One region of the Pseudoalteromonas sp. ECSMB14103 genome, then DNA from elsewhere that is predicted to be linked to it. Evidence: predicted binding sites of a transcription regulator. Region 1 holds the regulator's gene; each other region holds the start of a gene.

Region 1 (10,448 bases):
ACAGCGTATGACAAGCTTAACAGTACAACATATATACCAAGGCCAAGAAAATAAATTACTCGCTTACGAAGAACTAAAAACAAAGCTCAATTTAAATGATGAGCAAATTGCCTACATTGGCGATGATGGCCCAGACATGCCAGTGATGGAGTTAGTAGGGTTTTCTGTTGCAGTAAATGACGCACATCCGCTAATAAAACGTTTAGCACATTATACAACACAAATGCCAGGTGGCTTTGGTGCAGTGAGAGAACTAACCGACCTGCTAATGCTTGAAAATAACAAACCTTTGACCACAAAAGGGACTAGTTCATGAATGCAGCGCGCATAATATTAAGCGTTTTATTCATCAGCTGTATGGTTTGGCTTTGGTACCCTTATTTTACACAAGTAAATTTACCACAACAAACCGAAGCAGACATAATTGCAAAGCCAGATTACACAGCCATAGAGCTAAAACAAACAGCGTATGACGAAAATGGGAAAATCAGCCATAAAGTAACGGCAGCGCGAATGGAGCTATATCAAGAATTAGGGTTTACCTTTTTTGATAAACCTATTTTTACGCTATACAACAACAAGCAAACATGGCGAATTAACGCTAATGAAGCAACATTGTACGAAGGCAGACAATTAATATTAGAAGGTAACGTTGTTGCTAGTAATTTAACTGATAACGCAATGATAGATAAAATTAATGCTGATAACATTCAGGTAGATATAAAATTACTAACGATGCAATCAGAGCAGCCTGTCATTGTTACAGGGCCCAATTTAAAAATCACCGGTAAAGGCTTAGAAGCCGATTTAAAAACCGAAGTGATAAAATTAATTAACCATACGCGAACTATTTATTATGACCAATAAACTATCAACACTCTTTATTATTCCAACATTTTTACTTGCATTAGGTACTAATGCCGCTGAACCAACAGCGCCAATTTCTGCAAATCAAATTTCGATTAGTGCGGATAAACAAGAGGGTCAACTAAAAGAAAACGTAGGTATCTTCGAAAAAAATGTTGAAATTATTCATGGCGACAGAAAAATTACCGCAGACCGCCTTGAGGTTCACAAGCGCGATGAGCTAGGCGACAACAAGCAATTGTTAATAGCTACAGGTAAGCCTGCTTATTTTGAAGAAAAACAAGCCGACGGCACAATAATGCGCGCCAGCGCTAATGAAGTTAGATACGATGTTTCAACGCGTTTTTTAACATTAATTGGAGATGCAGAGATATCTCAAGCTGGGCAAAAAATGAATGCTAAAAGCATTACCTACGATATAGAACAGCAGCTTATTAGCGCCGAAAAAGATGAAAGCTCAACTGACCGTGTACACACTATCTTAGTGCCTGTGGAGCCTAAAAAAAATGACAAAGGCCAACCATGAGTACATTAAAAGCAGAGCTACTAGCCAAAAGCTACAAAGGCCGTGAAGTTGTAAAAAATGTGGGCTTAGAAGTTAAAGCTGGCAGTATTGTAGGCTTGCTTGGGCCAAACGGCGCAGGTAAAACAACAACCTTTTACATGATTGTAGGCTTAGTCCCTAGCGACAAAGGCAAAATATCTATCGATGATAACGATATTACGCTTTTACCTATGCACAGTCGTGCTAGATTAGGCATAGGCTACTTACCACAAGAGTCGTCTATATTCAGAAAATTAACAGTGTATCAAAACTTAATGGCTATTTTAGAAACTCGAAAGGAGCTCACTAAACAAGCCAGAGAAGATACATTGAATAATCTATTAGATGAATTTAGCATTCAACACATTCGCGATAGCAAAGGTATGGCATTATCGGGCGGAGAACGTCGCCGAGTAGAGATTGCACGTGCTTTAGCCGCAGATCCAAAGTTTATTTTGCTAGACGAACCATTTGCCGGTGTTGACCCTATCTCAGTATTAGATATTAAAAAAATTATTGAACACCTGAAAAACCGTGGGATTGGCGTATTAATAACAGACCACAATGTAAGAGAAACCCTTGATGTTTGCGAAAAAGCCTACATTGTTTCTCATGGGGAACTGATTGCTTCTGGTACCCCTGAACACGTATTAAATGATAAAACTGTACGCGATGTATATTTAGGCGAGCAATTTAGGCTGTAACATTTACGCCTTATTTATAAGCATCTGCTAGTATTAACTATAACAACTTAAAAGGATTGTTAGAGATACATGAGGCAATCACTACAGCTGCGCATGGGCCAGCAACTTACAATGACACCTCAGTTGCAACAAGCTATTCGCTTGCTGCAATTAAGCACATTGGATCTTCAGCAAGAAATACAAGAAGCGCTCGACAGCAACCCATTACTTGAGGTTGAGGAGCAAGACTATGCCGATGATCTTGCGGGCAAAAATGAGCAAAAAGCAGATAACGATGAAGTTACAGTAACCGTATCTGCAGATGAAGCCCCTAGCGAGTATGAACAAGACAGTGGTGAAGCGCTTGCTAAAGATACTGTAAGTGACGACATGGCAATGGACGTTAGCTGGGATGAGTACATGAGTGCAGCCCCTGCATCATCTTCAGGACCAATGCCTGAAGATGAGTCTATATATCAGGGCGCATCAACTGAAACGCTTCACGAATACTTAATGTGGCAATTACAATTAACGCCATTTAGCCCTACAGATGAAGCCATTGCTATTGCTATTGTAGAAGCGGTGGATGATTCAGGCATACTGACACTCAGTTGCGAAGAGATTTTAGAGAGCTTTAATCAAGATAACGATGATGACGTTGAGGTTGAACTTGACGAAATAGAAGCGGTATTAAAGCGCATTCAGCTATTTGACCCAGTGGGTATTGCGGCACGTAGCTTACAAGAGTGTTTGTGTATTCAGTTAAATCAATTTGATAAAGGCACGCCTTTTATTGATGAAACAAAAATGATTTTAACCGAGCACATTGATTTGTTAGCTGCTCGTGACTACCGTACATTAATGAAAAAAACGAAGCTCAAAGAAGATGAGCTTAAAGAAGTAATGACACTTATTCATACGCTCAACCCTAAGCCTGCAGACACAATAGTACGAGAAGAGTCTGAGTATGTAATACCTGATGTGTCAGTTAAAAAAATTAAAGGCCGCTGGATTGTAGAGTTAAACCCAGACAGCATGCCAAAAATTCGTGTAAACAGCCAATATGCAGCGATGTCGCGTACAGTTAAATCAAGCGGCGACAGTCAATTTATTCGCTCACATTTACAAGAAGCTAAATGGTTTATAAAAAGCTTAGAAAGTAGAAATGATACACTTTTAAAAGTAACTAACTGTATTGTTAAACAACAACAGGGCTTTTTTGAACACGGCCCAGAAGCCATGAAACCGATGGTTTTAAATGATGTTGCCGAAATGGTAGAAATGCACGAATCAACAATTTCGCGCGTAACTACGCAAAAGTATATGCACACACCGCGTGGAATATTTGAGCTTAAATACTTTTTCTCAAGCCACGTAAGTACCGAAAATGGTGGAGAATGTTCATCTACGGCAATACGTGCACTTATTAAAAAATTAATCGCAGCAGAAAACTCAGCAAAACCATTGAGTGATAGCAAAATTGCGGATATATTGGCTGAGCAAGGAATTAAAGTAGCGAGACGTACAATCGCAAAATATCGCGAATCTCTGGCTATTCCACCGTCAAATCAGCGAAAGAGCCTGATCTAAGACGCTAAACAAAGAGGGTAATGCTTATGCAACTAAATTTAACTGGTCGTCATGTAGAACTAACTGATTCATTAAGAGACTATATAAATACCAAATTTGCGAAGCTAGAAAGGCACTCTGATCATATTAATAATGTTCATGTCATTCTTGATATAGAAAAACTAAATCAAAAAGCAGAAGCAACTATTCATGTAAGTGGTGCTGAATTATTCGCATCCACTGAACATCAAGATATGTATGCAGCTATTGATTCATTGATTGACAAGCTTGACCGTCAAGTAATTAAACACAAAGAGAAGCTTGCTCGACACTAATATGATGAAATTAAGTTCACTTATATGCCAGGACTGCAGTAAAGCTGCGGTCCTTTTTAATAGTAAAAAAAGAATTTTAGAGTTTATTAGCGAGCTGGCTCACGATAAATTTCCGTATTTATCTCAACAGGATATTTTGGGCGCTTTATTAACCCGCGAAAAGCTAGGCAGCACAGGGATAGGCAGAGGTATTGCTATTCCACATGGCCGAATGAGCGGCGCACAAGAACCTTTAGCATTGGTGTTAGTAAGTGAAACACCGATTAATTTTGATGCTATAGACAACCGCCCTGTTGATATTTTTGTTGCACTCATCGTACCTGAAGGCGATAACCAACAGCATTTAAAGACGCTAGCAACGATAGCTGATAAACTAAAAAATAAAGAATTTTGTAAGCAGCTTCGCTGTGCTAAATCGGATGCTGAGTTGTATCAAATTATTGTTGACCAATCGTAACAAATTTAAAGGGTGATTAATGGAGTTGATTATCATAAGTGGCCGTTCTGGTTCTGGTAAGTCGGTTGCTTTGCGCGTTGTTGAAGATCTAGGTTATTATTGCGTAGATAACATTCCAGTAAATTTATTACCTTCTTTAATTAGAAGCGTTTCTGATAACTACGATAAAATTGCCGTTAGTATAGATGTGCGAAATTTACCAAAAGAGCAAGATGAATTTAATCACATCATCGAATACTTACCGGGTTTTACAAAACCAACGCTGTTCTACTTAGACAGTGAAGATCAAACCCTTATTAAGCGCTTTTCTGAAACCAGACGCTTACACCCTTTATCAATAGATTCACTTCCGCTTGATTTAGCCATAAAAAAAGAAAAAGAACTTCTCGATGTGCTAATTACGCGCGCCGATTACATGATCGATACCAGTGAGCTAAGCGTTCATCAACTTGCTGAATCAATTCGCGAAAAAATATTAGGTAAAAAAGATAAGCAGCTGATTGTTACATTTGAATCATTTGGTTTTAAACATGGCATTCCTAAAGAGGCAGATTACGTATTTGATGCACGTTTTTTACCTAACCCGCACTGGGAGCCTGAACTAAAACCACTCAATGGCCTAGACCAACCAGTAAAAGATTATTTGGCTAGCCACAGCATAGTTCAAAAATTTACATGGCAAATACAAACCTTTGTACAAACATGGCTACCACACCTAGAGCGAAATAACAGAAGCTATTTAACTATTGCGATTGGCTGTACTGGCGGGCAACATCGCTCTGTATATTTAGCGCAAACAATTGGCGAAAGCTTTGCAGTTACGCATCCCAATGTAAAAATACGTCACAGAGAACAAGAAAAGTAATTTTACAAAACTAATAACCTGTTCAGCTTTGATAGAGTAATGTATGCGTATAGAAGACACTTTTTTAATACAAAATAAATTAGGACTGCATGCCAGAGCCGCGACTGTATTAGCCCAACTCGCTGTAAAATTTGATGCTTCAATCACCTTGTTTCAAGATGATAAAGAAGCTGCTGGTGACAGTGTATTAGCACTGATGCTACTTGAAAGTAGCCAAGGTAAAGAAGTTAAAGTGGTATGTGAAGGGCCTGATGCAGAGCAAGCTTTAAATGCAATTGGAGAACTTATTTCGCAACGATTTAACGAACAAGAGTAACGTTAATTTTTAACATTTAAATAAAATAACTATAATCAAAATAACTGGCTGCTAGGTCGTACTCCCCCACCCATTAGGTAACAGTTACAGTATAAATAAAGGACGCCAATGCCCGAAGCTTTTGAACAAGACTACCCACTACAACAACTAAAACAAGTGACCAAGTCACTTAATAGTGGTCAGTTTGTTCAAGTTAGGCGCATGCTCGCAAAAACAGCGCCATGTGATACTGCGTTATTATTAGAATCATCTCCACACAAAATTCGTCGCTTGCTATGGCAGTTAGTTGATCCTGATGTTCAAGGTGATGTACTCGAAGAATTATCAGAAGACGTGCGCCTGGGTATTATTGCCCAAATGGAGCCTGAGCACATTGCTGCTGCCACTGAAGACATGGGTCACGATGACCTAGGTGAAGTATTACGTAGTTTGCCTGACACCGTTTACCAAGACGTTGTTAGCGCCATGGACACCCAAGATAGAGAACGCGCAACACAAGCGCTATCTTATCAAGAGCGTTCTGCAGGTGCACTCATGAACACCGATACGGTAACTATTCGCCCGGATGTGACCATTGATGTCGTACTACGTTATATTCGACTTCGCGGAGAGTTACCTGAAGGCACTGATGACCTGTATGTGGTTGATAAACATAACTGCTTTATTGGTGCTTTATCGCTGAGTACATTGCTAACTAATCCACCAGAAAAAATTGTTCGCGATTTAATGGATGAAGAATGTGAGTCAATTCCAATTTCAATGGATGAAAGTGAAGTCGCACAACTGTTTGAGCGCCATAATTGGATCTCGGCCCCAGTTGTTGATGACAACGATCAGCTACTTGGTCGTGTCACGATCGATGATATTGTTGACGTAATTCGTGAAGACGCCGAACATAGTTTACTGAGTTTGGCGGGCCTTGATGATGAAGAAGATACCTTTGCCCCTGTCTTAAAAAGCTCTAAAAAACGCTCAGTATGGTTAGGAGTTAACTTATTAACTGCGCTTGCGGCCGCCTTTGTAGCCAGTTTTTTTGAAAGCACACTCGATATTTTACCCATATTAGCAGTGCTTAATGGCATTGTTCCTTCTATGGGCGGTGTTGCTGGTAGTCAATCACTCACACTTGTTATTCGTGGTATAGCTGTTGGTCATATAAATCAAACCAACCAACGCTTTTTAATGATGAAAGAACTCGCTATTGGAGCACTCAATGGCATTTTGTGGTCATTGTTGATAGCGGGTGTTATTGCACTTTGGCAGTGGGACTTTATGCTCGGCGGCGTACTCGCTTTTGCCATGTTTATGAACTTAGTTGTGGCAGGGGTTGCTGGTGCAAGTATTCCAATTTTACTTAAAAAAATGAATATAGACCCTGCACTTGCAGGCAGTGTAGTGCTAACAACAGTGACAGATATTGTGGGTATTTTTGCCTTTTTAGGCACCGCCACTTGGCTGTTAATATAAATTTAAAAGCTGTTATAAAAAACGCGCAGTTAATTTATAGCTGCGCGTTTTTATTGTCTCGGTAATAACTATCTGGCTTTGTGCCTATTTCCACCCACTTTAGGTTTTGTATTAGCCTTTTTAAACTGACTAAATCCCGTATGACGTGTAAGCGCTGGGCGAGCCCCTTTACGGCCTTTATTAACGGTTTTACCCGCTTTTTCATCACGGCCTTCTTCTGGCACTAAACAGTTTGGCCCTTTGCCAATTAAGTTGGCTTTACCCATTTTGCGAAGTGCTTCACGTATCATTGGCCAGCCCGATGCATCATGGTAGCGCAAAATAGCTTTGTGTAATCTGCGCTGGCGTGCTCCTTTTGGCACTGGCACTACTTCACTATTATTCTTGATATTACGCAGTGAGTTCATCTCTGTATGGTAAATAGTGGTCGCATTGGCCATTGGAGATGGATAAAAGTTTTGCACTTGATCCAACTTAAAGTCGTTAGACTTAAGCCATAAAGCCATGTTTACCATATCTTCGTCTTTAGTTCCTGGATGCGCAGAAATAAAATACGGAATTAAATACTGCTTTTTACCCGCTTCTTTCGAGTACTTATCAAATAATTCTTTAAATTGATCGTAAGCACCCATGCCTGGCTTCATCATTTTTGATAATGGACCGTCTTCAGTATGCTCTGGCGCTATTTTTAGATACCCGCCCACATGATGTGTCACCAGCTCTTTAACATAGCGAGGATCGCGTACAGCAAGGTCATAGCGAACGCCCGAAGCGATAAGAACTTTTTTAATGCCTTTTACATCACGTGCTTTTTTGTATAAGTCGATTGTAGGCGTGTGATCCGTGTCCATGTGCTTACAAATATCAGGGTATACGCACGATAAGCGTCGGCAGGTACTTTCTGCTTTTTTGCTTGTACAACGTAATTTGTACATGTTGGCCGTTGGCCCACCTAAATCGGAAATAACGCCAGTAAAACCGGGCACTTTATCTCTGATCTGTTCAATTTCTTCAATAATGGACTCTTGCGATCGGCTTTGAATAATACGCCCTTCGTGCTCTGTAATCGAACAGAATGAACACCCACCAAAACAGCCACGCATAATATTCACCGACGTTTTTATCATGTCGTAAGCAGGTATTTTAGCGTCGCCATAACGTGGATGAGGAATTCGTTGATAAGGTAATCCAAATACCGCATCCATTTCATGTGTTTCTAAAGGATAAGCCGGTGGATTCACCCAAATAGAGCGATCGCCATGACGCTGAAATAAAGCTCTTGCACAACCAGGGTTAGTTTCTTGGTGTAATATCCTTGAGGCATGCGCGTATAAAGGTTTGTTAACACTTACTTGCTCGTACGCTGGAAGTTTAACATACGTTTTCTCCCATGGCTTAGGACGCGCTGGCTGCACGGTAATAGGCTTTGCAGCTTCTGCTTTTAAATCAATACCTGCTTGTTTAAACTCAGACTTGCTACAGCCAACATCATCGGCTCCGTAAGGGTTTGGAATGGGGTCTATTTTACCTATTTTATCAATAGCTGTTGAATCACTCCCCCGCCAGCCCGGCAAAGGTTCTTTACGAATCACAGCGGTACCACGAATGTCTTGAATCGTATCCATCGTTTCACCACCGGCAATACGGTGGGCAACTTCTACTAATGGGCGCTCAGCATTTCCGTAAATCAATATATCGGCTTTTGAGTCAAACAAAATGCTACGGCGCACTTTTTCTTGCCAATAATCATAATGGGCTATCCTGCGAAGGCTGGCCTCAATACCGCCAATAACAATAGGAATACCTTTGTATGCTTCACGACACTTCTGAGAGTAAATCATCACCGCTCGATCTGGGCGTTTACCACCTACGTTGTCTGGTGTATAAGCATCATCGTGACGCATACGCTTTTCAGCTGTATAACGGTTAATCATTGAGTCCATGTTACCAGCAGTTACACCAAAAAATAGGTTTGGCCTGCCAAGCTCCATAAATGCATCTTTTGTATCCCATTTGGGCTGAGCAATAATACCTACTCTAAAACCTTGCGCTTCGAGCACACGTCCGATTACTGCCATCCCAAAGCTTGGGTGGTCAACATACGCATCACCACTAATTATTATTATGTCGCAGCTATCCCAGCCAAGTGCATCCATTTCTTCGCGTGATGTAGGTAAAAATGGTGCAGTGCCGTAACACTCAGCCCAATACTTGGGGTAAGAGAATAAGGCGCGCTTAGCTTTGAGTGTGCTCATAAATGTGACCGTAGAATAACAAAAGGCGCAAATTATACATCATAGACTTGTTTATATATACAACATTACAACGTATGAAATACCTTTAACACTAAGCCTATAACTATCTATGTTTTTCGTTTACTAATGAACTCTAATAACTTGTTTTCAGGCATAGGTTTAGCATACATAAACCCTTGTACTTCATCGCATCCCAAGTCTTTTAAAAACTTAGCTTGTTCCTGCGTTTCAACACCCTCTGCTATTGTTTTTAAACCTAACTTTGCACCTAACGATATTACTAATCCAGCAACGGCACCGGTATCACCATTATTAAGATCTTTAATAAACGACCTATCAATCTTTAGTCTATCGATAGGAAGGCTTTGTATATAACTTAATGAAGAAAACCCTGTGCCAAAGTCATCAATAGCCACTTCAATACCCAACGCCTTAAGCTCCCTCAGAGTATTAATAACCGTGTCTAATTCATCCATTACTACGCTTTCAGTGACTTCAAGCTCAATGTTTTTTGGGTCCACACCGTATTTTAGTAAGGTATTTTTTACTGTTTGCGCATACCCTTTAACTTTAAATTGCGGAACCGACACGTTAACAGCAATACATATTTCAGTTCCTTCATTTTCTAATCGCTTTTGCTGTTGGCACGCTTGCTCTAACACCCACTGCCCTATATCAACGATGAGTCCAGCGTCTTCAGCTAAAGGTATGAACACTGCGGGTGAAATGTAGGAGCCATTTTCCAACGGCCAGCGTAAAAGAGCTTCGCAACCAATTAATGACAAATCATCAAACGATAACTGCGGTTGGTACCATACTTCGAGCTTCCCTCTGGCAAAATCATGGCGCAGCTGTCTAATTAAACCTAATCGCCACTCCATTTTTTCTTGCATATCAATACTGTAATAAACACCTTCCTTGTGCTTTATTTTTTTAGCATGATTTAAAGCAATATAAGCCACTTTTAATGTTTCTAAACCAGAGCCTTGAAAGTCTTGCTGTTGGCATAAGCCAATTCTAAAATCGATGGGTAACACATGTTCCGCAGCAGAAAACGACGGACTTAACTTTTCATTAAAATCAGTTAAAA
Region 2 (10,448 bases), on a different contig from region 1:
TTGCTATTGCAAGGCGTGAAAGCTCATTTGCTCCTGACGCGCGATCAAGTGCTAATGCACGAGGTTTAATGCAATTGCTGCCAAGTACCGCTAAGTATGTAAATAAAGGCAGTGTGTCTAATAGTCGATTATATCAACCTAAAACAAATATTAGGTTAGGTACCAGTTATTTACGTTACTTGAAAAAGAAAAACCATGGTAACGAAATACTCGCTACAGCATCTTATAACGCAGGCTACCATCGTATAAAACGTTGGGTGCCTGATGATGCAATGCCAGCAGAGTTATGGATAGAGCTTATTCCGTATAGAGAAACACGCGATTATGTCAAAAATGTATTTGCTTACAGGCAGGTATATCATACTCGTATGGGCCGAGAGGGTAATTTACTGGCTCCCATACTGGAAATGAAAATAGGCGGTTAGTAAACATAAGTTTAAATAAGGGGGATTGTGCTTACAGTGGGCCATCCCCCTTTTTTGAGCGTAATAGCTATAAGTGGTAGACTCAAAGCAAGTTAAATTTAACAGATGGATTAACAATGGATAAATTAGCCGTTTTATACGCCGAACATATTGCAACACTGCAGCAGCGTACTCGTACAATTTGCGAAAGCGAAGGGTTAGAAGGATTAGTTATTCACTCTGGCCAAGCAAAGCGCCAATTTTTAGACGACATGTATTACCCGTTTAAAGTTAATCCTCACTTTAAAGCTTGGTTACCTGTTATTGATAATCCACATTGCTGGATTGTTGTTAATGGTAGCGACAAACCTAAGCTTATTTTTTATCGTCCTGTTGATTTTTGGCATAAAGTACCTGACGAACCACGTGATTTTTGGGCTGAGTATTTTGATATAGAACTATTGTTACAACCCGATCAGGTTGAAAAGCTACTTCCTTATGACAAAGCAAAGTACGCTTACATGGGCGAATACATAGAAGTAGCTCAAGCACTTGGCTTTAGCATAATGAACCCAGAGCCGGTGCTTAACTATTTACACTTTAATAGAGCATACAAAACGCAGTATGAACTTGAGTGTTTACGTAATGCTAACCGCATAGCGGTTGATGGCCATAAAGCTGCACGCGACACTTTTTTTAATGGTGGTAGTGAGTTTGATATTCAACAAGCGTACCTTATGGCTACACGCCAAAGCGAAAACGAAATGCCGTATGGCAATATAGTGGCGCTTAACGAAAACTGCGCTATTTTGCATTACACTCATTTTGAGCCAAACGCACCGCAAACGCATAACTCATTTTTAATTGATGCTGGCGCAAACTTTAACGGCTACGCCGCAGATATAACGCGTACTTATGACTTCAAAAAGCAGGGTGAATTTGCTGAGCTAGTTAATACAATGACGACGACGCAAATCGAATTAGGCAAAGGATTAAAGCCAGGTATGCTTTACGGCGACTTACATGTTGAGTGTCATAACCGCATAGCGCAAATTCTTAGCGACTTTAATATAGTTAACTTACCGGCTGCAGATATTGTAGAGCGTAAAATTACCTCTACTTTCTTTCCGCATGGTTTAGGGCATCACCTTGGTTTACAAGTACACGATGTGGGCGGCTTTATGAGTGACGACAAAGGTACTCATCAAGCATCTCCAGAAGGGCACCCATTTTTACGTTGTACACGTATGATAGAGAAAAATCAGGTGTTTACTATTGAACCTGGTTTGTACTTCATTGATTCGTTGTTAGGTGATTTAGCGCAAACCGACAACAAGCAATACATCAACTGGGATAAGGTTGAAGCGTTTAAACCTTATGGCGGTATTCGTATTGAAGATAACATTATTGTGCACGATGATAGTTTAGAAAATATGACGCGCGACTTACACTTAGATTAAGTGATAAGTTAGCAAGAGAAGGGGCCTAATGGCCCCATTTTTTTGGTTAAGTAAAATATGTCAGAATATAAATACCCAGCCGACGCTGTGTTTCACCAAGAAGAAGTTAAAAAAAGCACGTTTATTGTGCATATTGCACATACTCCCGATTTAGCCGCAGCTAAAGCTTTTATTAAAAGTATTGAAGATAAATACAGCGATGCTCGGCATAATTGTTGGGCCCATGTGGCAGGTAACCCCGGTGGTAGCCACGTGTATGGTTTTTCAGATGATGGTGAACCCAATGGTACGGCCGGTAAACCAATGTTAAATGTGCTGGTGGGATCGGGACTTGGTGAAGTTACTGCCGTGGTAACCCGGTATTTTGGAGGAATTAAACTTGGAACTGGCGGGTTAGTGCGAGCTTATGGCGGGTCGTTAAATAATGCATTAGCCAAATTAGACACCGTACTTAAAGTTCCAAGTGTTGAGCTAATTGGCAGCAGTGAATACAGTATGCAAGGCGCAATTGAGCAGCTACTTAAAACGCACTACCAAGTGCTCAACATTGAAAAGCAATTTACTGCTAATATTGATTGGGTGATCACCATTGATAGCCGCCAAGCACAGCAAGCAATTAAAGATATTTTTGATTTAAGTCACGGCGCAGTTGAGTTAACTATTAAAGAGTAATAACCTACACAAGTTGCATACAATGCATATTCATTCTATTTAACCAGGCTAATGCAGTTGAGCCTGAATTTACTAATAATAAAAGCGATTAGCTAAATGCAATTTCGTACCATCATAAAAATTCTTGGGCAACTTGTTGCGCTGTTTAGTATTACCATGGTGCCACCTGCTGTGGTGTCTTTAATTTATAAAGATGGTGGTGGTGTTCCTTTTGTTTTAGCGTTTATTTTCAGTATTATTATTGGCTTAATAGCGTATTACCCAAACCGACATGAAAACGGGGATTTAAAAGCGCGTGAAGGCTTTTTAATTGTGGTTTTGTTTTGGTTGGTACTGGGGGCATTCGCATCCTTACCTCTTATCTTTTTACAAGAACCTAATTTATCCCTTGCTGATGCGGTGTTTGAAGCCTTTTCGGGTTTAACAACCACAGGCGCTACGGTGCTGACGGGGATTGAATATTTACCTAAGTCAGTGCTGTTTTATCGCCAGCAATTACAGTGGTTTGGCGGTATGGGGATCATTGTATTAGCTGTTGCAATACTGCCCATGCTAGGTGTTGGTGGAATGCAGTTGTATCGTGCTGAAATCCCCGGCCCAGTAAAAGACTCAAAAATGACCCCTCGCATAGCCGATACCGCAAAGCACCTTTGGTATATTTATGTGTCGTTAACCATTGCCTGTATGTTGGCGTATTGGGCGGCGGGAATGGACTGGTTTGATGCCATTTGTCATGCGTTTTCTACCGTCGCCATTGGTGGGTTTTCGACTTATGATGCTTCTATGGGCCATTTCGACAGCCCGGTTATTAACTTTATTTGTGTATTCTTTTTAATCATTGCCGCTATTAACTTCTCCTTGCACTACGCTGCGGTGGCAAGCCGGAACGTGCAGGTCTACATTCGCGACCCCGAGTTTAAAGTATTTTTATGCATTCAATTGGCGCTGGTGGTTATTTGTTTTACTGTGTTGTCGTCGAACGAGATATACGCCAATGGTGATGAAACCCTTGACCAAGCACTATTTCAAGCGGTATCAATGAGTACAACGGCAGGTTTTGCTACCGATAACTTTTCAACGTGGCCGCTGTTTTTACCTATTTTATTAATATTTTCGAGCTTTATTGGTGGCTGTGCAGGGTCTACCGGGGGCGGTATGAAGGTGGTGCGCGTGTTTTTACTTTACCTGCAAGGCGTACGTGAGCTAAACCGCTTAGTGCACCCTCGTGCTATTTATTCAATCAAACTTGGCCGTAAAGCATTGCCCGATAAGGTTGTAGAAGCTGTGTGGGGGTTCTTCTCTGCCTATGCCTTAGTATTTATTATTATTATGCTGGCGCTTATGGGCACGGGAATGGATAATATTACGGCGTTTTCGGCCACGGCAGCGTGTTTAAATAACTTAGGCCCTGGGTTGGGTGATGTTGCCTCGCATTATGGTGCAATAACCGACGGCGCTAAATGGTTGCTGACTATTGCAATGGTATTTGGCCGACTAGAAATTTTTACTTTGCTTGTGTTATTTACGCCTACGTTTTGGCGCGGATAAAACACAACGTTTTACTACTATGTTTATGGAATGGATATGCCAGCAACGCATGCAGATAAATTAAATAATATACCGGTTGGCAGTTTAGTTGACTTAGAAATATTAACACCCACTAGCAGTAAGCGCGTGAAAACAGAAATGGTAGGCTTGCTTGACGAAAAGTTTATTATTTTAAACTTCCCTACAGCCAAACGTTTACCGGGTGCAAATGATTACTTACGAGATGGCGTCACCGTAGTTGTAAGAGCATTAATAGAGGGTGACGATGGACAAATAATTGCGTTTAGACAGCAAATTAAATCTATTGCATCACACCCCGTTAGGCTGATTTTTATAAACTACCCCAAGCAAGTTCAGCTATTTAGTTTACGTTCGCAAACCCGTATTCCAACTCTATTGCCTGCAAAACTTAAACTCAGTGATGACAAGGTACTCGATGGTGTTATAAAAGATATTTCGCTAACGGGGGCTATGTTTGATGTAAAAACTGACGCAGATCTAGAAAGCATCAAAGACTCACAATGCACTGTGGTATTAGGTAGTAATAGCAAAGGCTTTGAAGGCGAAGTGTGCAGCGTGAAAGATCATAATGCAGGCGTGCGTTGCGGTATTAAGTTATTAGCCAGTAAAGAAGAGATGAAAGCTTTTATGAAAGAGCACTTTATTGACCCCGCTATGATAGAACTCGATGCCGATTAGGTTTTAATGTCGCTATTTTGCAACAAAATAGCGACTTTTTACTTTATGAACGAAAATAAATTACCAACCTCTAAATTATTATTTTTTATTAAATAAAAACAGAGATATAGCATTCAAATTTTTTATATTTTATTTTATTTTTACACCTTGTTCAGTTTAAAACTTCCTGCTCAATACCTAATTACACCTTGATCATTTAAATAACTTCGCTTTGTGGTTTTTTACATTAAACCTAAATATCTGATTTTTAATAACTTATATTTTTTAATTAAACCAGCGTTGCTAAATAGCTACAAAAATAATGCTTAAATTTGCACTTTGTTCAGTATTTAACACGTAAGGCACTGAAAAATATAAACTAATAAATATTGGCATTTAAGTTGTAATAGTCTGGTTGTACTAATCGAAAAACGTGATTAACAGTAAGTACCAATCACTCACATACAACTTGAAGGATACATACTATGAAACGCATTAATAAAACATTAGCACTTATCGCACTCGCTTCTTCGTCAGCCGCTTTTGCAGGCTCTGACTTTAATACACTCGATGTAGACGGTAATGGTGCAATTAGCCAAGCCGAAGCATCAGTTGATGCAAAATTAATGAGCATGTTCTCAGAGCTCGATACAGACCAAAATGGTGAGTTATCAAAAGAAGAGTTTTCAAAAGCCTAAATTCAGTAAATGGAGTCCTGAGTTGCCAAAGACAACCTAAGTAGGCAAAGGAGCTTACGAAAAAGGATAACAAGGAAGTGAAACCATTTTAAAAGGTAATAAGCCCATTTTTTGATAGAACATTAAGCATGAAGGATTAAGTTATGAAACATTTAAATAAAGCACTAGCACTTATTGCATTAGCGTCTTCTTCAGCTGCGTTTGCAGCATCAGATTTTGACAGTTTAGATACCGACAGCAGTGGAGCAATTAGCCCAAGTGAAGCGGCAATAGACACCGATTTAATGGCTGAGTTTACAGAGCTAGATACAGATGGTAACGGTGAGCTGTCTAAAGACGAGTTTGCAAAATTTTAAAGTTAACCGGTATTGGTTTAGCTATTTTTCACAGACAGGGATCTTAGAAAAGGATTTCTCATTTTACTAGGAACATCACTATGAAAACATTAAATACAACACTTGCGGTTTTAGTTTTAGCATCTTCTTCAGCAGCTTATGCAGCGGTAGATTTTGCATCGTTTGATAGCAACAGTGACGGTGTTATAAGCATGGAAGAAGCTCAAGTAAACTCACAACTAGTGAAAATTTTTAAAGATTTAGACACAGATGGAAATGGTGAGCTTTCTAAAGAAGAATTTGCCAAAGTACAGTAGCATTGATAAGACCCAATCATACTCCACTAAAGCCGCCATGTTCAGCGGCTTTTTTGTGTTTGATGCGTTATAAAAATATAGCACTTACTTGGAAGAGCTTTTCTACTACGTTGATATGTTTTTTATCAATTAAAAACATAATCACGTGATCGCCCGACATAATAATGGTGTCGTCATGGGCAATAAGTACATCGTCGTTACGCACAATGGCCCCAATAGTTGTTCCAGCGGGTAGTTTTATATCGGCAATTGCACGGCCAACTACTTTGGAGGTGTTTTCATCGCCATGAGCAACTGCTTCAATAGCCTCTGCAGCCCCTTTACGCAATGAATACACGTTAACAATATCACCTCGACGTACATGGGTTAACAATGCAGAAATTGTTGCCTGTTGCGGCGATATGGCAATGTCTATTTCGCCACCTTGAACTAGGTCTACATACGCACCACGTTGAATAAGCACCATGGTTTTTTGCGCGCCCATGCGTTTGGCAAGCATGGCCGACATAATATTGGCTTCATCGTCGTTGGTAACGGCAATAAACACATCCACTTGTTCGATATGTTCTTCAGAAAGAAGTTCTTGATCGGAGGCGTCGCCACAAAATACTACCGTGTTGTCGAGCATTTCTGAAAGCTGTTCAGCACGTTCTTTACTGCGCTCTATTAGCTTAACGGTGTGATTTTTTTCAAGAGAGCGAGCAAGGCCTGCACCAATGTTACCGCCACCGGCAATCATTATTTTTTTGTATGAACGCTCAAGCTTCTGCAGTTCGTTCATTACGGCGCGTATATGTTTGGTTGCTGCGATGAAGAACACTTCATCGTCGGCTTCAATAACGGTTGTACCGAGCGGTTTAATGGCTTTGCCTTGACGGTAAATAGCTGCAACGCGAGTTTCTACATTGGGTATATGCTCTTTTAATGCAGATAGGGCATAGCCTACTAATAAACCACCGTAATAGGCTTTTACTGCAACTAGCGAGAGCATACCATCGGCAAACTGCAATACTTGCAATGCGCCAGGGTAGTCAATTAAGCGGCGTATATACTTAGTAACTAACGCTTCTGGGGCGATGTAATGGTCGATTGGTAAATCATCGTTTTGGAAAAGTTTTTCACGGTATTTTAAATACTGCTCAGAGCGAATTCGGGCAATTTTAGTGGGCGTATTAAAAATACTATACGCCACTTGGCACGCCACCATGTTTACTTCATCTGAGCTGGTTACCGCAATAATCATATCGGCATCGTCTGCGCCGGCGCGGCGCAAAACATCAGGGTGAGCACTGTGGCCCATTACACCTTGAAGGTCGTATTTATCTTGCAGTTCGCGTATACGGTTACCGTCAATATCTACTACGGTAATTTCGTTTTGTTCGCCTACTAAGTTTTCAGCTAGCGTGGCGCCAACCTGTCCAGCACCGAGTATGATTATTTTCATTATTTACCAGTGTATTAAGTAGTAATAAAAAGCCATTTTTAAATTTAAAAATGGCTTGTTGTACGCGTTATTAAGCCTTGTTTAACTAGGCTTTTTTAACCATTTTAGCGTAATAAAAACCATCACTTTCACCCGGAAGTAGCTGCAAACCCGGTGTGGTGAGGGTGTCTTTATCATGAAGTGGAATATGCTCTACGTCATCGTTATTAGCTAAAAATTTAGCAACTTGTTGTTGGTTTTCTTTTGGAAGAACCGAACATGTTGCATATACCAATGTACCACCAGGCTTGAGTAGAGGCCAAATGCTATTGAGTATATCGCCTTGTAGTGCGGCTAAGTCTTCAATGTCGGATGCACGGCGTAGCCATTTTATATCAGGGTGGCGACGAATAACGCCGGTTGCTGAACAAGGCACGTCTAATAAAATACGGTCGAACTGTTCATCGTCCCACCATGTGTGCGGTTGTGATGCATCACCACATTGTAGGTCGGCACCTAAACCTATACGGGTTAAGTTTTGCTTTACGCGTTCAAGGCGAGTGGCATCGCTATCAAGTGCAAGTACGTCGGCGTCGGCAAGCTCTAATATATGGCATGTTTTACCGCCGGGTGCTGCACAGGCATCTAAAATAACGTCATCATCTTTTGGCTCTAAAAAGCGAGCAGCTAATTGCGCTGCTGCATCTTGCACTGAACAAGCACCCGTATCAAACTCAGGAAGTGAAAAAACATCACGCGGCTTGGCTAGTTTAATCCCGTCTATAAAGTTTGGGTTTAATGTATGTTCTATATCGTTAGCCGTTAGCATATCACTGTATTCTTGCGTGCTAAATTGTGATTGATTTACACGTAACCACATTGGCGCTTGTTGCTGGTTTTCTTCAAGTATGGCTTCCCAGTTTTCTGGGTAGGCTTCTTTTACCTGTTTAATAAACCAATTGGGGTGGTTGTATAAACACACTGGAATAAGCTTTGCTTTTTCTTCAAGCTCTGCTTGCTGGCGTTGAAAGCTACGTAAAATAGCATTTATTAACCCTTTTAACCCTAGTGCACGCATTTGACCCAGTGCATTTACGGTCTCGCTTATTGCTGCATGCGGTGGAACGCGCATGTGCTGCAATTGATAAATACCTACGTAGAGTAAAAACTGAAAAATTCTGCGTTTACCTTTTAGTGGGCTTTCTACTAAATGTTGGCAGTAGTTTTCAAGGCTAGGTAAGTAGCGTAATACGCCATAACAAATTTGCTGTAACAGTGCTTTGTCTTTTGGTGGTAAACCTTGGCTTGCAAATGGTAGTTCTTGATTAAGCGAAGCGCCTTTATCAACCACGTTATATAAAGTCTCAGCGGCTAGCGCTCGTACGTTTTGTACTTTATTCATTATTTTCGCCTAATAGTGTGCCAGGGCTAACCCAGTCACTGCGACCATTTAAAAAGTCGCTAATTGCCATTGGTTTTTTACCCTGCGGTTGTAACTGAGTAATACTTAAAGCGTGTTCACCACAGGCAACCACAACACCGTTTTTATCACTTGTTAAAATTTCGCCTGGCTTACCTGATTGATCAACTACTTTCGCTTGGTATATTTTTACGGTTTGTTCGCCCATTTGGGTAAAACACACTGGCCAAGGATTAAAAGAGCGAATATTACGTTCTATTTGCACGGCGCTCATAGACCAATCTATATTTGCTTCTTCTTTAGAGAGTTTTTTAGCGTAGTTAGCTAGCTCATCATTTTGAGGCTCAGGGGTAATGTCGTCATTAGCTAACTTATTAACGGTGTCGATTAATGCACTAGGACCTAACTCTGCTAGTTTGTTATATAAACTGGCACTGGTTTCTGTGTCACTAATAGGGCAGCGGCTAATATGCAGCATGTCGCCGGTATCTAAGCCTTCATCCATTTGCATTATGGTTACGCCTGTTTCCTCGTCACCCGCCCAAATTGCACGTTGAATAGGCGCAGCACCACGCCAGCGAGGTAGTATAGAACCATGCACGTTTAAGCAGCCTAAGCGTGGCGCATTTAAAATAGCTTTGGGTAAAATTAAGCCATAGGCCACCACAATCATTATGTCGGCGTTTAAAGCGGTGAGCTCTGCAAGTGCCTCATCATTTTTTAATGACTGAGGCTGAAAAACAGGCAAGTCATTTTCAAGTGCTAGCGCTTTAACTTCGCTCGCTTTTAATTTTTTACCACGACCTGCTGGGCGATCTGGTTGACTATATACGCCCACAATTTCATGTTCGCTATTTATTAGCGCTTGTAAATGGCGTGCGGCAAAATCCGGCGTACCGGCAAATATTATGCGTAATGGTTGGATCACTGAGTTTTCCTAAGGTACTGATTACTGTGCTGCAAACTTAGCTTCTTTTTCAAGCTTTTTACGAATACGTTGGCGCTTTAATGGAGATAAGTAATCAATAAATAGCTTGCCTTGAAGGTGGTCTAGTTCGTGTTGAATACAAATAGCTAATAGCTCATCTGCGTCTAACACAAATTCTTCACCGTTTTCGTTTAGTGCAGCCACAGTCACTGTTTCTGCTCGGTCTACTTTTGCGTACGAGTTAGGCACTGACAAACAGCCTTCTTCGCTAATCGTTGACCCATCTTTTTTAATGATTTGCGGGTTAATTAATACCAGTGGTTCGTCACGCTCTTCAGAGACATCAATAACCACAATACGCTGGTGGATATTTACTTGTGTTGCTGCTAAACCAATGCCATTTTCGTCGTACATGGTTTCGAGCATGTCTTTTACAATTTGGCGAACTTGGTCGTCAACGTCTGCAACATCTTTTGCTATTGTACGTAAACGCTCATCTGGAAATCTTAAAACTTCTAACCTAGCCATTAGTTACCTTTTTCACTTGTGCTTAATTTAGGGTATT
Region 3 (10,448 bases), 400 kb from region 1:
GACTCTTTATCAGCCGAAATTGAAACAGAAATATCATTCATCGCCATAAGTCACCTAATACGGTTACGGCAACATGTCACCGCACATTGCCCAAAATTAAATACCACCCATTAATAAAGCAATAAACGTGCCTAACTTAAGAAAGTTTGCGACGCTGAAAAAATTGATTAGATGTGAACTCATCCAGCATTTTTTGCTCGTTTTTAGCAACCACAGCTGCTGCTTTTATTTTTTGATTTTCAATCAATTTAGCCACCGCTTTAGCCTTTATTTGCTGTTTTAACCACAACGTTTTTCGCTGTGAAACAACTTGCTTTGCCGTATTTACAGTACTTGCTTGTTGCCGAATAGCCTCTTCAATTTTTGCTATAAACGCATGATACTGCCCAAAACCAGCGCTTGATAAACCTGATTGACCTTTTAAATGTAACTGTTGAGAGTATTCAAGCCTAAAGTCATTTAAACCCTGAAGTTTTTGCTGGTTTGCTTGCAGGTTTTGATTAGCTTGCAAATAACTCATACGTAAACTTTCTTCTTTGTCGCTTTCAAGTTTTAACAGCAAGTCAAATTTGTTTTTAGCCATTACCCTTGACCTAATAATTGGGCAAGCCCTTGCAGCCCATCGTCATAACTTATTACATCACGCATACCTTGCTGTAAAAACCCGTTTACTCTTGGCATCATGTTTATAGCTTGGTCGAGCATGGGGTCAGTGCCCTTTTGATAGGCGCCTAATGTGATCATGTCTTTATTTTGTTGGTACATTGAATACACTTGTTTAAGCACTCGGGCTTGTTGCATATGAGGCTCTGAAACCACTTGGGGCATAACACGTGATATGGATTTTTCGATATCTATTGCTGGGTAATGGCCGCTGTCGGCTAACTCACGAGAAAGTACAATATGGCCGTCTAGTATGGCGCGTGCAGCGTCTGCTATTGGGTCTTGCATATCATCGCCTTCACTTAACACGGTGAAAAAGGCTGTTATAGCACCTTGCCCTTCCCCCCCATTACCAGCTCGTTCAACTAAGGCTGGTAGCTTTGCAAAAACCGATGGTGGGTATCCTTTTGTTGCCGGAGGTTCTCCAACTGCTAAAGCAATTTCACGCTGAGCCATTGCGTAGCGTGTTACTGAATCGAGTAGCAGTAAAACATTTAAACCTTGGTCTCTAAAATATTCAGCAATGGTCACTGCACTTTCGCAACCTTTTAAACGCATTAATGGCGATGAATCGGCGGGTGCTGCAACAACAACAGAACGTTTACGCCCTTCTTCTCCAAGAATTTCTTCAATAAACTCTTTGACCTCACGACCACGCTCACCAACCAAACCAACTACAATGACATCGGCTTCGCTGCCTCTTGTCATCATTCCTAGCAGTACAGACTTACCTACACCAGAGCCTGCAAATAAGCCCATACGCTGACCTTGCCCTACGGTGATCACTGAATTAATAGCCCGCACCCCCACGTCCATTGGCTGGCTGATCGGACGTCTGGCTAAAGGGTTAATTGTATTTTGGGCAAACTTTAAAAAATGTTCTGCGTTTATTTTACCAAGTCCGTCGAGTGGACGGCCTAAGCCGTCAACTACACGCCCTAGTAGGCTCATTCCTACAGGTAACCCCAAATTATTTACTTGAGGTATTACTCGAGCACCTGGCAGTACGCCGGAAATATGATCATTAGGCATTAAGTATAAGGTTTGGTCGTTAAAACCAACAATTTCTGCGTCAACAAAACCATTCATGGTTTCAATTTTACATTGACTACCAACAGGCGCCCGCAGACCTTTTGCCTCTAAGGTAAGGCCAACAACACGCGTTAAAATACCCGCCACTGCAGGTGTATAGGGCTTAATGTTTTGTTGATATTGCGACAAGCGTTCGCTCAAAGAAGCAATTTGCACAGACATAGTACGCCTAAAAAATATTTAGATATTACTATTATGCAAAAAGCTATCCAACGTTTCTTTGACGCGTGTTTTTAACGTCATATCGAGCGAGGATTGCGCGGTTTTCACCTCACATCCACCTCTTTCAAGCGTGGGTTCGGGAACTAATTGCCAGTTATTGTCTGCTATAGTTTGCTCGCCATAGCTATCTTTTATAATGTCTAGATCGGTTGGGTTTAGATGCACTTTTACTTTTTCTTGTTGCGCATTTAACGAATCAATACTGTGTTTTAATGTATGTAAAATAACATCTGGCGATGTTTGTACTTCTTGGTATATAACTGCTTCAGCCAACATGCTAGCTAATTGAATAAGTTGCAACTCGGCTTGTTCATCCACTTTTTTTAGCGGTGAATTAAGTGCTTCTAAAATACCTTTAAGGCTAATTAGTTGCTCTTCAATAATCGGTTTTATATCTTCTTGGCCTTGAGTTTTACCGAGCTCTAGCCCCTCTTTATAACCAGCTTCTTTTCCCTCACTAACGCCTTTTTCAAAGCCGTCAATGTAGCCTTGTTCATGGCCTTGTTTAAGGCCTTCTTCATAAGCATCTTGTCTAATGCGTTCAAGCTCAACCATAGTAAGCTTTGGCAGCTCGGGCTCTTCGGGTTCATCAGCGGGCATTTCTTCGGCAAGCTCTTTTTTATAAAGCTCGCCCAATGGGGTGCCATACGCTGTTGAGCGGTTACCAAAGCTTTTTTCGTTAGGTGCTACATCGGGAATCGCCCAATGTTTTAATAATTCATCAGCTTCTTCAGCTCGAAGTGGACGCCCTTTGAGTTTGCTCATGGCTTACAAGAACTCCTCACCACCACCACCGCCTAACTGAATTTCACCCGAATCAGATAAACGACGTGCCGTTGATAGAATTTCTTTTTGGGCAGCTTCAACTTCGCTAATACGTACAGGCGCCATTGCTTCTAAATCATCAGCCAGCATATCGGCAGCACGCTTAGACATATTACCCAGTATTTTGTCTTTCAGACCGTCGTCTGCACCTTTGATTGCTTTCATTAATACATCTTGTTGTACTTCTCGTAGAATGGCTTGAATACCCCGGTCATCCACATCCATTAAGTTTTCAAATACAAACATAAGATCCTGAATTTGCTGAGACATCTCTTCGTCATGTTCACGAATAGAATCCATTAGCTGCCCTTCTACGTTTGTATCTAGGTAGTTCATAATGTCTGCCGCGGCTTTTAAGCCACCCATTTTCGCAGCTTGTGCTCCTGCTTGTCCGGCAAATTGTTTTTCCATAATTTCGTTAAGTTCTTGCAGTGCAGCTGGTTGCACTTCTTCAAGGTTAGCGATTCGCATGGTTAAATCAAGACGTACTTTCTCTGGGAACTGCGCAATAATTTCTGCGGACTGCTCAGGCTCTAAGTAAGACAATACAATCGTTTGTATTTGGGGGTGTTCATTACGAATAATATTCGCCACCTGCTTAGAGTCCATCCATTTGAGAGAATCAAGGCCTTTAGCCCCAGACCCCATAACAATTTGGTCAATAAGGCTGGCCGCTTTATCTTCACCCAATGCAGCAGTAAGCGCCTTTTTAATAAAGTCTTCCGACTGAAACCCTATAGTACTAAAACTTTGAATTTGCTCAATAAATAAGTTGTGAACCGCACTTATTTTAGCCTGTGACAGGTCGTCTAACGCAGCCATTGCCATTCCGACTTTTTGAACTTGTTTAGGCTCCAAGTGCTTAAGTATTTGGGCTGCATCTTCCTCTGATAAGCTCAGTAATAAAATAGCGGCTTTATCTACACCGTCTAGCTTATCAACATCAAACGCTGCTGGAAGTTGTTTTTGTTCTTGATCTTGATCAGTCATCTTCTGTTAACCACGCTTTCACTACTTGTGATGATAGTTCTGGTTCATTGGCTACAAGAGCACGAATTGCTTTGAGTAAGTCTTCGTCGCCATGTAAATCTGGTAACTGCAGTGTACCATCGCTTGAGAAACCAATTGAAGCAGAATCAAAGTCTTTGTTTAGCATATCCAACGTGCTATCGCCAATGTCTACGCCTGCACTTAACGCATCTTCGTCATATTCTTCAAGTGTATCGTCTGGGTAAATTAAGCGTTTAAGCATCGGTTTAACTACCGCCATTATGAGTACAATAATAACTAATGCACCCAGTACCAAGCGGATTATTTTCATAAACCAATCCTGCTCCCAAAGCGGCACGCTAATATCAAAATCAGTTGCTTCGCGAACAAACGGAACCGTTACCACTTCAAGTGCATCACCACGCTGCATGTCAAAACCAACGCCACCTTGTAACAAACGACGAATATTTGACAGTTCTTCCACTGAGCGCGGTGTCATTGTGGTTTCACCGTTTTCACCTACTTTTGGAATGTAGTCAACGGCCACCGACACGCTTATTCTGCGTATCACACCTGTTTGCTGGCGCTTATGTGAGATAGTTGTATCTAACTCATAGTTACGCGTCGCTTCTTTATGCGTTCTTGATGGTGAAGTTGCACTACCTGCGCCACCTTGTCCTGCTACTTCAGGGATATTAGAGTTTACTGGAGGCTGATTCGTCAGTGCACCAGGTATACCTACCGCTAAACCACCTATATTATTTTCTTCGAATGTTGTTTCGCTTCTTACTGCTGGTAAATCTGGGTTGTAGCGTTTTTGCGTCTCCTCAACAGCACTAAAGTCCATACTTAAATCAACTTGTGCAGTGTAGTTTGCAAGCCCTACAACAGGTATTAAAATACTGTCTATTTTTTCAAGATATTCTTGTTCACGCTTACGCTCTATGTCGTACTCTTTGCGTGAACGTGCAGCAAGCGATGTTTGCGAGCCTGAATTTAGTAAGCGACCATTTTGATCCGTTACTGTTACACGAGCCGGCTCTAAACCTTGTACAGCCGATGCAACCATATCAACCACTGAGTCGACCTCTTCGCTATCTAGCGAACGCCCACGCTTAAGAGTAAGTACAACAGTTGCTGAAGGCTTTTTCTCTCTGCGCGCAAATACATTTTCTTTTGGAATGGCAAGCAATACACGTGCACGCGTAATATTATTGAGCTCTTCAATTGTGCGCGCTAACTGTTGTTCTCGGCCATGCTTTAAGCGTTCACGTTCTAAACGCTGACTTACACCAAACCCCATGTCTTGCATGATAATATCTGAACCCGATGTAGGGCCTTGCTCTAGCCCTTCACGAGTCATTAAAAGTTTAATATTTTGGTACTCAGTTTCAGGGACGAGCACTACATTTCCATCTACTTGGTATTCAATTTTTTGTGCATCTAAAAAGTCGAGCGTTTCAATAAGCTCTTCTGTCTGCATTTTACCAAGTGGGCGCATATCTGGCTGACGTGCCCAAATAATAATAAATATAGCAATCGCTAAACAAATGCCTAAAGCAATAACTAAAGTTACTTGGCGCAATAAATCAACGCCATTTAGCGAACTTAAGTAGCCTGATTTCTGTTCTTGTTGATCGTCGCTGTCGCTTTGGTCCATTTCACCAGTAGCAAGAGCCAGATCGGTTGATTGATTAGATTGCGCCACAATAATTCTCCACTACCTAGTTAAACAGGCATGTTCATGATTTCTTTGTAAGCTTCGACAAGTTTGTTACGAACCTGCACTGTCGCTTCAAATGCAACTGACGACTTTTGAGAAGCAATCATCGCTTCGGCCAAAGACACACTTCTGTCGCCCGTTTCTACTGCCACTACTTTTTGTTTAGCGTCTTGCTGCAAACCGTGCACAGTATTAATTGCATCCGATAGCATATCGCCAAATTGAGCGGTTGATGAGGCTTGTGTTTTTACTGGCAATCTTTCGATTTGATTATTACGGCCAGCTTCTAAAGCCATAGATTGCATTTCTTGAAATACAGCGCTGTTTTGAATTTTCATAATTTGTCTCTGACAATGCAGTTAACTCTTAACATGAATAAAGCACAAAGCATGCCAAAAAATTAAATTAACAATTTCAATGAGTTGTGAGAAATTTTACAAGTCAGAGTTTTGACAGCCCTAAATTCAAAGGGGAAATTTAGGGCTAAAAATGATGTTATGCGGGGAGTGAAATACCTAAGTCGCGCATCTGCGCTAGTTTATAACGTAAAGTACGAGGGCTTATACCTAACGTTTCAGCAACATCTTTTCGCTTACCTTGGCATCTTGCTAACGTTTCTAAAATAATGCGATGCTCTTTATCTTTTAGCTCATCCTTATAACTTCCCGTATCAACAGCCAATAAGTCTTGTTTTGTTGGCTCGGCTGGAGATGACTGTTCGTCATAATACGCTGAACTCATAGCGCCTTGGTCAATATCTCTATTAGTAGCATTTACTTGCTGCTGACTAGTATTTTGCGCGCTGACAGATGCAGGCTCCATTACAAAATCTGTCGCCGCTATGTTTTCAATGAAAATAGCATGCTCGTTTAGAGTATCCCCAGTCCTAAGTATTAACGCACGTTGTATTACGTTATCAAGCTCACGCACATTACCAGGCCATGAATGAGCAAGTAATTTTTTCTCTGCGGCACTATCAAGATAAGCCATAGGCTCTTTACTTTTGTTTAAGTGGCGCTCAATTAAATGCTTAGCCAATACAAGGATATCTCCTGGTCGCTGACAAAGTGGTCGCCACATCAAAGGAAACACATTAAGCCTGTAGTATAAATCCTCTCTAAATTGGTTTTCGGTAACCGCTTCTTTCAAATCGCGGTTACTTGTTGCAAGTATACGTACGTCTAACTGGATTGTTTTTCTTCCACCTAAGCGTTCTACTTCGCGCTCTTGCAACACACGAAGTAGTTTAGCTTGCAGCCCTAGATCCATTTCTGTTATTTCGTCAAGCAATATAGTACCGCCTTGCGCTTGCTCAAACTTACCAGGACACGCTTGAATTGCGCCTGTAAACGCGCCTTTTTCATACCCAAATAAGGTTGCTTCAAGCATATTTTCAGGAATTGCTGCACAGTTAATCGCAACAAACGGCGCATCGCATCGGTTCGATTTATCATGAATATACCGTGCAAGCACTTCCTTACCTGAACCACTTGGGCCTAGCACCATAACGCTCGCATCAGAGCGTGCAACTTTACTTGCTAACTCTAAAAGTTGAATACTGCTGGGATCGGCAACAATGGGTCCGTCGGTCTCTTTTGCTTTTTCAGGTAAGTATCGACTTACCATATTGAGTAAAACTTCAGGTGCAAACGGCTTTGCCATGTAATCAATAGCGCCCAAGCGCATCGCTTCAACAGCATCGTCAATGGTAGCGTACGCCGTCATCATTAAAACAGGCAATTCAGGGTGGTTAAGCTTAATACTACGTAGTAAATCAAGCCCACTCATAGTGCCCATTTGTACATCACTCACCACCAGCGAAAATTGCTCTTTTTTCAGCAATAACATGGCTTGCTCTGCACAATTAGCCGCAATACATTCAATCCCCGACATTTCGAGTGTGTCAATTAAGGCTTCGCGAAGCCCTGCATCATCTTCGACAACTAAAATAGTGTTACTCATAATGATTCCTCTAATTTAGATGCGGTGCGAATAGGTAAAAGCAAACTAAAGCATGCTCCACCGCCTTTATTATTAGTCACGTCAACACGCCCCTGATGAGCGTTTGCAACCGAACTCACAACAGCAAGCCCTAACCCTGTGCCTTGGCTTTTAGTGGTATAAAATGGTTCAAATATTTTTTCTGCTTGAGTTAAATCAACACCTGGACCGTTATCGGATACGCTGATACGAACAAAATCTGGATTTTGCTCGTCAGTCGCAGCACTTAATTTTACTTCAGCGCCAGCACCAATGACTTGAATACTGTTATGGATTAAATTTTGAATTGCGCTGGCTATGGCTGATTTATTGCCTGTTATTTGAATATCTGGCTCTGGGAGACTAACAGCTAAATGACTGTCATTTAGTGTCACCATAGCATCGGCACCCGCTTTTACCTCACTGAGTAGCTGCTGCATAGACACTTGCTCAACAACTTGCTGGTCGCCACTTTTGGCAAAAAGTAGCATATCGTTTACTTGAGTTTCTAAATCTCTTAAGCGTGACATTAACTTGCTTTGAAAATTATCGCGAGATGCCTCGGGTAAACGCTTAGAGCCCAAATTAGCAGCATAGAGCATGGCCGCTGAAAGCGGGGTTCGAACCTGATGTGCTAGCGACGCCACCATTTTACCCAAAGCACTTAGGCGCTGCATATGAGCAACTCGCTTTTGTAAACGGCGTGTTTCACTCAAATCGGTCATTAAAATTAGCTGGCCCGGCTCGGGCGCTAACGCTGTTATATCAAGCTTAATTAAACGGCCATCTTTAAGTGATACTTCGTGACCATCGTCTTGATGCGGTCTAAAAGAGCGTTGAATAACGCTAAACCACTTTTCACCTTCTAAAGGTTCGCCTAACATATCAATGGCTATTTGGTTGGCCTTTGCAATCATTCCTTTACCATCAAGCACAACCACACCTGCGGGCATGGTATCAACTAAATGTGAAAGCCAACTTGCTTGCTGACGCAGATCGCTTAACTCACCTATGTACTCCTCTTGAAGTAAACATGGGTTATACTGATTTGCAGAAATAAACTGTGGTTTAAGCACGCTCGCAAGGGCCATAATCAAATCTCGAATTTGTATAGATATAGAGCTTAATGCACAATGTATACCAAAATTTATTTATATTATTTTCATTAACTTACAATAATAATAGCGCGACATAAAAATGACGCGCATAAAAAGGAATATGTATGAGTGAACAAATAAAATGCCGATGTGCTTGGTTAGACGCCACCAAACCCGATTACGTTTTATATCACGATTTAGAATGGGGCGTCCCTGTTTACGATGATCAAACACTGTTTGAATTTATAACGCTAGAGTCGGCTCAGGCAGGCTTAAGTTGGTATACCATTTTAAAAAAACGACAAGGGTATAAAAATGCATTTGCTAATTTTGATGTAAATAAAGTCGCGTTGTTTACCCAAGACGATGTTGAGCGTTTAATGCTTGATGAAAAGATCGTACGAAACCGTTTAAAAATTAACGCCACAATAAATAATGCCAAGCAATTTATAGACATTCAAAAAGAATTTGGCAGTTTTAGCGCGTATCAATGGCAGTTTGTTGATAACAAACCGATCGTAAACAATTTAAATTATACCGAAGAGACGCCCGCAATCACCAAAGAATCAACAGCCTTCGCAAAGGATTTAAAAAAGCGCGGCTTTAAATTTTTAGGCCCTACCACGGTATACGCTCATATGCAGGCCTGCGGTATGGTTAACGATCATAGTAATGACTGCTTTAGAAAAGATGAAATTATACAGGCTTTTTGTGGTGAGTAAGCAGCCAAACAGGTAGGTAATTAAAAGCTTTGCTTTTCACGCGAGCAAGCTCGGCGTCTACCGCCATGGTTTAAGTTTGTGTTTATCTTGTAGACGCCAAGCTTGCTTGCGTGACGGGCGAAGCCCGTAAATTAATTGCTCAAAAATGAATAAAAATAACAAAGAGTATTTCACCATTTTCGTACTGCTAATCTCGTGAAAGGTTATACTTTTTCATTTTTTCGACCAATGTTGTACGCCTTACACCTAATATTTCTGCGGCGCGCGCAACAACGTAATCAAAACGCTCTAAAGCTTGGGTAATTAAGCTTATTTCAAGCTCTGCTAAATACTCTTTAAGCTCAATGCCCTCTTCGGGTAATGCGCCTGAGCCAGCTTGGTTAAATTCAGGCTCCGGCTCATTGTCATAATCACTAAAGCCTGTGCTGAATATATCGTTAAAAGCATCTTTTTCCATAAGTTCTTCAGGGTATTCAGGCTCATAAGCATCTACCTCAATGTAACGATATTTATTGGGTAGATCAGGGATGTCCACTACCTTTTCAGGGAACATTATAACCATGCGCTCAACCAAATTCGCAAGCTCACGGATATTACCCGGCCATGCATGCTCTTTTAAACTTTCGATTGCTCGCTCAGTAAATTTAGCTGTCGTGCCCGTTTGCTCGTTTACGCGACGCATTAACTCCTTAAGTAGTAACGGAATGTCATCAGCACGCTCACTTAACGACGGGTTCTCTATAGGGAATACATTTAACCGGTAATATAAATCTTCACGAAAGCTGCCTGCTTCAATCATGGTTTCGAGGTTGCGGTGTGTTGCAGCAATAACACGTACATCGGCTTGAATCGCCTTAGTTCCACCTACACGCTCATAGCTTCGTTCTTGTAATACGCGTAAAAGTTTAACCTGCATTTGTAGCGGCATATCACCAATTTCATCTAAAAACAGCGTACCGCCTTGCGCCAACTCAAAACGGCCTTTACGCGCAGAAATAGCCCCTGTAAACGCCCCTTTTTCGTGGCCAAAAAGTTCACTTTCTAATAGTTCTGCAGGTATGGCTCCACAGTTTACAGGCACAAATGGTCCTGTACTTCGTTTAGAAAGTAAGTGAACGTTACGTGCAACCACTT

Evidence for each region. Region 1 encodes sigma-54, which starts transcription at its own class of promoters, with help from an activator protein. Its sites were predicted from a motif close to GTTGGCACGNNNNTNGNNT; they were not measured.
Region 2: the regulator sigma-54 is predicted to act here: its motif matches at 5,151-5,169, upstream of RF53_RS18410 (EF-hand domain-containing protein).
Region 3: the regulator sigma-54 is predicted to act here: its motif matches at 5,894-5,912, upstream of fliE (flagellar hook-basal body complex protein FliE).

Annotation. Positions count from the first base shown of each region.
Region 1 is NZ_JWGY01000001.1:242,316-252,763, reverse strand. Features, by position in the region: gene kdsC (3-deoxy-manno-octulosonate-8-phosphatase KdsC) at 1-316, shown strand, start outside; gene lptC (LPS export ABC transporter periplasmic protein LptC) at 313-867, shown strand; gene lptA (lipopolysaccharide transport periplasmic protein LptA) at 857-1,393, shown strand; gene lptB (LPS export ABC transporter ATP-binding protein) at 1,390-2,115, shown strand; gene RF53_RS01100 (RNA polymerase factor sigma-54) at 2,185-3,684, shown strand; gene hpf (ribosome hibernation promoting factor) at 3,711-3,998, shown strand; gene ptsN (PTS IIA-like nitrogen regulatory protein PtsN) at 4,003-4,455, shown strand; gene rapZ (RNase adapter RapZ) at 4,475-5,320, shown strand; gene RF53_RS01080 (HPr family phosphocarrier protein) at 5,364-5,636, shown strand; gene mgtE (magnesium transporter) at 5,745-7,103, shown strand; gene RF53_RS01070 (YgiQ family radical SAM protein) at 7,172-9,358, opposite strand; gene RF53_RS01065 (bifunctional diguanylate cyclase/phosphodiesterase) at 9,466-10,448, opposite strand, start outside.
Region 2 is NZ_JWGY01000016.1:41,615-52,062, forward strand. Features, by position in the region: gene RF53_RS18385 (transglycosylase SLT domain-containing protein) at 1-425, shown strand, start outside; gene pepQ (Xaa-Pro dipeptidase) at 542-1,864, shown strand; gene RF53_RS18395 (YigZ family protein) at 1,922-2,536, shown strand; gene RF53_RS18400 (TrkH family potassium uptake protein) at 2,633-4,084, shown strand; gene RF53_RS18405 (flagellar brake domain-containing protein) at 4,121-4,783, shown strand; gene RF53_RS18410 (EF-hand domain-containing protein) at 5,248-5,460, shown strand; gene RF53_RS18415 (calmodulin) at 5,604-5,816, shown strand; gene RF53_RS18420 (calmodulin) at 5,897-6,112, shown strand; gene trkA (Trk system potassium transporter TrkA) at 6,180-7,556, opposite strand; gene rsmB (16S rRNA (cytosine(967)-C(5))-methyltransferase RsmB) at 7,642-8,937, opposite strand; gene fmt (methionyl-tRNA formyltransferase) at 8,930-9,883, opposite strand; gene def (peptide deformylase) at 9,905-10,411, opposite strand.
Region 3 is NZ_JWGY01000001.1:639,320-649,767, reverse strand. Features, by position in the region: gene RF53_RS02955 (flagellar hook-length control protein FliK) at 1-41, opposite strand, end outside; gene fliJ (flagellar export protein FliJ) at 137-583, opposite strand; gene fliI (flagellar protein export ATPase FliI) at 583-1,917, opposite strand; gene fliH (flagellar assembly protein FliH) at 1,936-2,742, opposite strand; gene fliG (flagellar motor switch protein FliG) at 2,746-3,792, opposite strand; gene fliF (flagellar basal-body MS-ring/collar protein FliF) at 3,785-5,500, opposite strand; gene fliE (flagellar hook-basal body complex protein FliE) at 5,521-5,853, opposite strand; gene RF53_RS02920 (sigma-54-dependent transcriptional regulator) at 6,011-7,477, opposite strand; gene RF53_RS02915 (sensor histidine kinase) at 7,474-8,586, opposite strand; gene RF53_RS02910 (DNA-3-methyladenine glycosylase I) at 8,718-9,314, shown strand; gene RF53_RS02905 (sigma-54 dependent transcriptional regulator) at 9,502-10,448, opposite strand, start outside.